Regions from separate parts of the Cellulosimicrobium sp. 72-3 genome, predicted to be linked through region 2. Evidence: riboswitches for the same ligand, from Rfam matches in the RefSeq annotation. Region 2 holds a riboswitch; the other holds the start of a gene.
What was found. Region 2 has a riboswitch for S-adenosylmethionine ahead of HKK73_RS02985 (ABC transporter substrate-binding protein). Riboswitches for the same ligand answer to the same signal wherever they lie in the genome.
Positions count from the first base shown of each region.

Region 1 (3,344 bases), 810 kb from region 2:
CCGACCTCCCCGCGGCGCGCGCCGGCCGCGGCGAGGGTGCCGGCCCGGAGGGCGGGGCGCCGTCGGGCACGACACGGACCGGTGAGCCGGACGACGCCGCGACCGCCTACACGCGCGGGCTCGTGCGGGCCCAGCTCCGGCTCGGGCTGGCGTGCGTGGCGTCGTTCCTCGCGGTCGTCACGCTGCTCACGGTGACGATGAGCGGCGTGCCCGCGCTGGACGACGTCGTGCTGCTCGGCGTGCCGCTGCCGTGGCTCGTGCACGCGTACGGCTTCTACCCGGTGATCGTCGCGTTCGCGGTCGTGTTCGCGGTCGCGGCGGCGCGCAACGAGCGCCGGTACCGCGCGCTCGCCGAGGGCACGGGCGCGCCCGACGAGCCCGGCCCCGACGACGGCGGTGCGCCGTGACCAGCGCGCTGCCCCTCGTCGCGATCGCGCTGCTCCTCCTCGCGACCGGCCTCATCGGGTTCTACGGCCTGCGGATCTCGCGCACCACGAGCGACTTCTTCGTCGCGTCGCGCACCGTGCGGCCGGTCTGGAACGCGTCGGCGATCAGCGGCGAGTACCTGTCCGCGGGCACGTTCCTCGGGCTCTCGGGCCTCGTGCTGCTGTCCGGCGCGGAGGCGTTCTGGTTCCCCGTGGGGTACGCGGCGGGCTACCTGCTCGTCCTGCTGTTCGTCGCGGGCCCCCTGCGGCGCAGCGGCGCGTACACGATCCCCGACTTCGTGCACGCCCGGCTCGACTCCGTGGTCGCGCGCCGCGTGACGAGCGTGCTCGTGCTCGTCATCGGGTGGCTCTACGTGGTGCCGCAGCTCCACGGGGCGGCGCTCGTCATCACGAGCGTGGCCGCGGTGCCGCCGTGGGTCGGCTCGGTGGGGATCGCGGTCGTGGTGAGCGCCGTCGTCGCCGCGGGCGGGATGCGCTCCATCACGTTCGTCCAGGCGTTCCAGTTCTGGGTCAAGCTCACCGCGCTCGCGGTGCCGCTCGTCTTCGTGCTCATGGCGCTCGGCGGGGCGTTCGAGCCCGGCGGCGCCGTCGTCACGTTCGACCCCGCCGCCGTGTTCCCCCACGAGGCCGGGCCGGGCGGCCTCGACGCGTACGCCACCGTCTCGCTCCTGCTCGCCCTCCTGCTCGGCACGACCGGCCTGCCGCACGTCCTCGTGCGCTTCTACACCTCGCCCGACGGCGGCTCGGCCCGCCGCACGACCGTCGTCGTGCTCGTCATGATCAGCGTGTTCTACATGGTGTCGAGCACGCTCGGGCTCGTGGCGCGGGTCGTCGCGCCCGACCTCGCGGCGCCCGGGGTGGCGGACACCGTCGTCCTCACGCTGCCGACCCGCCTCGTGCCCGGGCTCGGCGGCGAGCTCCTCGCCGCGCTCGTCGTCGCCGGGGCGTTCGCCGCGTTCCTCGGGACGTCGTCGGGGCTCGTGGTCGCTCTGGCGGGCGTCGTGAGCCAGGACCTGTTCGGCGGCACCGTGCGGTCCTTCCGCTGGTCGGCGGTCGCGTGCACGCTCATCCCGCTCGCGTTCGCGCTCGTCACCATCCCGCAGGGCCTCGTGACGAGCGTCGGGACGGTGTTCGTCTTCGCCGCGTCGGCCCTGTCCCCCGTGATCCTGCTCGGCGTGTGGTGGCGCGGCCTCACCGCGCGCGGCGCGGTGGCGGGCATGGTCGTGGGCGCCGTCCTGTGCGCGACGGCGCTGCTCGCGTCGTCCGCGCTCGTCGCCGCGGGGTACGGGAGCCCGTCCGGCGGCACGGCCGACGGCGTCCCTGGCGTCGTGCGCGCCCTGCTCGCCCAGCCCGCCGCCTGGACCATCCCGCTCGCGACGGCGACCGTCGTCGTCGTGTCGCTCCTCGACCGGCGCGGGCCGCCGCTGCGCACCGACCGGTTCCTCCGCCGCCTGCACGTGCCCGAGCGCCGGAGGGCCTGAGACCTGCAAGGCCGACGACGACCCGTCGCCATGGTCGGTGTCTGGGACCTCGCTCGAGCACCTGAAATCTGTAGCGTAGGAAACCTGAAATTCGTAGCGTAGAGAGCCTGAGATCCGTAGCGCGGGGCGCCGCTACGCCTCCGGCCGATCCCTCCGCATCTCACCTGGCGGGCGCTCTCGACCGCATGTCGGATGGGTCGTAGGATCGTGCCAACCATCCAGAGCGGTCGAGAGTCCTGGCTCGACGACACCGCAGCAACCCGCCGACGGAAGCCTCCCGAGGACAAAGGTGCTAACGCCAGGGTCGATGGAGTGACGCATGACCTCAGAGGCATCCTTCGCGCACCGTCCGGGCCGTCCTCGGCCGACGGTGTCGTTCGAGCTCATGCCCCCGCGCCGACCGGACGCGGCCCCGAAGTTCTGGGAGACGGCACGCCGTCTCGTCGCGACGCACCCCGACTTCGTGTCCGTGACGTACGGCGCCGCGGGCACCGACCGCGCGACCGCGCGCCAGGTCGTCGGACGCCTGCTCCAGGGCACGCCCGTGCTGCCGATCGCACACCTCACGTGCGTCGGGGCGTCGCGCGAGGACGTGGAGTCGGTCATCACCGACTTCCTCGACGAGGGCGTGCGGAGCTTCCTCGCGCTGCGGGGCGACCCGCCGCGCGACCAGCCGGACTGGCAGCCCGCGCCCGACGGCGTCCGGTCGTCGACCGAGCTCGTCGCGCTGCTGCGCGAGGTCGAGGCGTCGCGCTGCGCGTCCGACCCCGCCGTCGCGCTGCGCGGCGCAGCCCGGCCGCTGACGATCGCCGTCGCGACGTTCTGCGACGGGAACCCCGCCGCCGGCACGACGCGCACCCAGGAGGTGCGCCGCCTCTGGCAGAAGCAGCAGGCCGGCGCGAGCTTCGCGATCACGCAGCTCTTCTACGACGCGTCGTCGTACACCGACTTCGTCGCCGAGGCCCGCGCGGCCGGCGTGACGATCCCCATCCTCGCCGGGCTGCTGCCCACGACGGAGCCCGCGCGGCTCCGTCGCGTCGAGGAGCTCACGGGCGTGCGCGCGCCCCAGCACCTGCTGGACGCGCTCGACGCCCTGCCCGACCCGGAGGCGCAGCACGCCTACGGGATCGCGTACTCGGTCGACCTCGCGCAGCGCGTCCTCGACGCGGGCACGCCCGGTCTGCACGTGTACACGTTCAACAAGCACCGCGCCGCTCTTGACCTGCTCGAGGGTGTCCACCTCGGCGGCGGGTCGGTCGGGACCGGGGGCGGCGCCAGCGCCGCCGCCGCCCCGCTCGTCCCGGACCTGGCCAGCGGGCCGTGGGTCACCGGCACCTCCCTGCCCACGACGAGCGCCGCCACGCACGGCGCGCCCGTCTGACCGGTCCTCCGGACCAGCAAGAGGTTTCGATCATGG
Region 1 covers NZ_CP053419.1:4,080,099-4,083,442, forward strand. Annotated here, with positions in the region: gene HKK73_RS18195 (heavy metal transporter) at 1-407, shown strand, start outside; gene HKK73_RS18200 (cation acetate symporter) at 404-1,927, shown strand; SAM riboswitch class I at 2,139-2,241, shown strand; gene HKK73_RS18205 (methylenetetrahydrofolate reductase) at 2,247-3,308, shown strand; gene metE (5-methyltetrahydropteroyltriglutamate--homocysteine S-methyltransferase) at 3,341-3,344, shown strand, end outside.
Region 1: another riboswitch for S-adenosylmethionine. It lies ahead of HKK73_RS18205 (methylenetetrahydrofolate reductase); the one in region 2 lies ahead of HKK73_RS02985 (ABC transporter substrate-binding protein).

Region 2 (3,344 bases):
CCGGAGCGTCTCCGGGAGCGCCTGGAGCACGAGCTGCGTCGCGGGCGCCCCGGACGCGTACGACGTCCCGAAGTCGAGCCGCAGCGCGTGCCACAGCGCGTCGGCGTACTGCACGAGCACGGGCCGGTCGAGGCCGTACTGGGCGCGCAGGGCGTCGAGCAGCGCGGGGTCCACCTGGTCCGCCTCGCCACCGCCGCTCGCCATGAGCGCGGCCGGGTCGCTGGGCAGCAGGTAGAGGACGAAGAACGAGATGGTGAACGCCGCCCAGAGCACGAACAGGCCCTGCCCGGCGCGACGCAGGACGTACCGGCCCATGGTCGGCCTCCTTCCGTGGGGGATGCCCGCCTGCCCGACGCCGCGGCGTCGGGCAGGCGGGCCCGGCGGGTCAGCCCTGGGTGACCCAGGCGTCGTAGAAGTCGAGGCGCGACGACGCCTCGAACGTCAGGCTGTGGACCGTGTCGGCGGCCGCGATGGTCGTCGAGAGCTCGTAGACCGGGATCGCGTGGCCCTTCTGCACGAGCAGGCGCGACGCCTCCGTGACGAGCTCCTGGCGCTCGGTCGGGTCGGTCGCCGCGGCCGACGCGTCGAGCAGGTCGTCGACCTCCTCCGCGTCGCGCTGGTTGATGTTGCGCGCGTTCGCGGAGAAGATCGTGCGCAGCACGTCCGGGTCGGAGCGCGTGAGGTTGTAGTAGTCGAAGTCGAAGTCGCCGCTCTCCTTGATCGCCTGCGACTCGGCGACGGTCACGTGCTGGAGCTGGAGGTCCACGCCGATCTGCGCGAGCTGCTGCTGGACGAGCTCGAGCGGCTCCGGCACCTGCCAGAACGTCACGGTCGTGGAGAGCTTCTGGCCGTCCTTCTCGCGCACGCCGTCGGCGCCCTCGACCCAGCCCGCGTCGTCGAGGATCTTCTTCGCGCCCTCGGGGTCGTAGGCGAGCTCGTCCGCGACGCTCTCATAGAGCGGCGTCGAGTGCGACAGGACGCTCGTGGCCGGCTCGTCCTGCGCGCTGAGCACGGTGTCCGCGATCTGCTCGCGGTCGATGCCCTGGAGGATCGCCGTCCGCACGGCCTCGTCGCCCGCGAGCGGGCTCGACTCGTTGGGGAAGAGGTTGAACACGACGCCGGGGTTGGCGCGGTACTCGAGCCAGAACCCGTTCCCGTCGAACTGCGGGAGGTCGACGGTCGAGATCGCGGCCGTGGCGTCGATCTGCCCGGACTGCAGGCTGCCGCTGCGCACGCTCGCCTCGGGGATGACCTTGAACGTCACCGTGTCGAGGTAGGCCTCGCCCTGGTGGTCGCTCGCCTCCGAGCCCCACGCGTAGCCCGCGACCTTCTCGAGCACGATCTCCTGGTCCTGCGTGTACGACTTCACGGAGAACGGGCCGGAGCCGACGAACTTCCCGGCGCAGCGGTCCTCGACGCTCAGGTCGGCCGAGGACGGGGCGAGGAGGCCGAGCGAGAACGTCGACGTCGCCTGGAGGAACTGCGCGCTCGGCTCCGCGAAGTCCACCGTGAGGGTCTGCGGGTCGGTGACGGTCGTGCCCTCGTAGCCGACGAGGTACTGCGACCCGAGCGACGCCGTCGCGCCGAGCGCGACGATCGCGTCGAAGTTCGTCTTCACCGACTCGGCGTCGATCGGCGTGCCGTCGGCGTACGTCGCGTCGTCGCGCAGGTGGAACGTGTAGCTCGACGCGTCGTCGTTCACCTCCCAGCTCTCCGCGAGCCACGGCAGGATCTCGCCCGACTCCGGGTCCTGCGCCGTGAGCGACGCGACGGTCTGGCGGGCCGCCGCGATGGCGTCGTTGTTGCCGACCTGCTGCGGGTCGATGCAGTGCGAGTCGACCGTGAGGGCGAACGTCAGGTCGCCGCCCGCCACGGGCTCGCCGGACGGGCTGGGCGACCCGTCGCCGTCGGACGCACCGGAGCCGCCGCCCGCGCACGCGCTGAGCAGGAGGCCCGTCGCGGCGGCCGCCGCGGCGACGGTCAGGGACCGGCGTCGGTGAGGTGTGGGGATCATGTCGTGCTGCTCTCCTCGTGTGCCGGCTGCGGACCGGCGGTCGTCCGGCGCCGGTGGTCGTCCGCGCCGGGCCCAGGGCCGGCGCGGCGGGGAACCCACCGGGGTGCCGTGCTTACCGCGCCGCGGGAGCGGCGCGGTCAGGTCGTTCCCGGAGCACCCCGTCACGTCGAAGGGTTGCTGGTCAGCGAGCCGGGCCTGCGTGCTGACGCTCGTCACCTGGGAGCAGGAAAGACAATCTCGACTGGTTGAGTCAAGTATCGAGACGGCCGTCCCGCCAGGCGGACGGTTGTTTCCGCCGAGACGACGCGAGTCGCGGCCGTCTCGCGTGTCACCGCGCCGGGAAGGGCGACTCGGGAGGTGGGGTGGCGCCACGGACCGGGCGCGCTCGGACGGGCGCCCGACCTGCGGCAGCACGGACCGCCGCGACGCCACCGACAGCGAAGCGCGCGCCACGGGCGTCGACAGCGACGTCGTCGACGCCCGGACGTGCGCCGGCACGCCGAGCACGACGCGCCACCGGAGCCGTCGCGATCAGGCCCGCCGACCGTAGCCGGCACGCGAGAGACCGAGAGAGCGAAACTCCTCAGGGACCGTCAAGATCTGATGCGGTGATTCTCGCCGTCACTTCTCCCCGGACCACGAGGAGCCAGTCGCGCAGCGGCATTCCCACGGCCTCGCGATAGAGCTCGGCATGAAGCCGGCCGTTGATCCACTCGACGACCTGCTCGTCGGAACGGTAGCGGTCCAGGGTGCTGTCGATCTCGTCGACGAGTCCGTCGTACCTGCTGGGGCCGACCAGGTCCAGGAAACGCGCCAGAGCACCTGCGGGACTCCCGTAGTCCTCTTCCCAGTCCTGGTGGAAGAACGAGCCGAAGAACGCGTCGAGCGAGTAGTGGGTCGTCATGGCGCACCTCGCGGAGGGGTCGTCGCGTCAAGGAAGGGCGGCGTGAGTGCGAGAGCCTGCGTCGAGACCGGAGCTGCGCCCGGGACGCGACGCTACACCGTCGGCCTCTTCAGCAGGGGTGTTCTCAGCCTGCCGCCGGGCCCGCAGCGCAGCCTCCTCCATCATCCGCGCCGCCCAGCTCGAGGAAGAGCGAACCGGCCGTGGCGTCGAGGATGCCTCGTCAGGCCGCCGTGAACCCCGCCGCGCGGCGGGCGTCGGCCGGGCTCCACAGGTCCGTCTTCACCTCGGCCTGCACGACGGGCACGACCTCCTCCGCGAACCGGCGCAGCACGTCCTCCTGCTGCGCCGCGGGGATCAGGTGGTTCACCGAGACGGACTGCAGGTCGTGCCGGTACGAGGCGTGGTAGTCGAGGATCTTCTCCGCCA
Region 2 covers NZ_CP053419.1:665,611-668,954, reverse strand. Annotated here, with positions in the region: gene HKK73_RS02990 (ABC transporter permease) at 1-315, opposite strand, end outside; gene HKK73_RS02985 (ABC transporter substrate-binding protein) at 386-2,014, opposite strand; SAM riboswitch class IV at 2,118-2,231, opposite strand; gene HKK73_RS02980 (contact-dependent growth inhibition system immunity protein) at 2,598-2,918, opposite strand; gene HKK73_RS02975 (LLM class flavin-dependent oxidoreductase) at 3,139-3,344, opposite strand, start outside.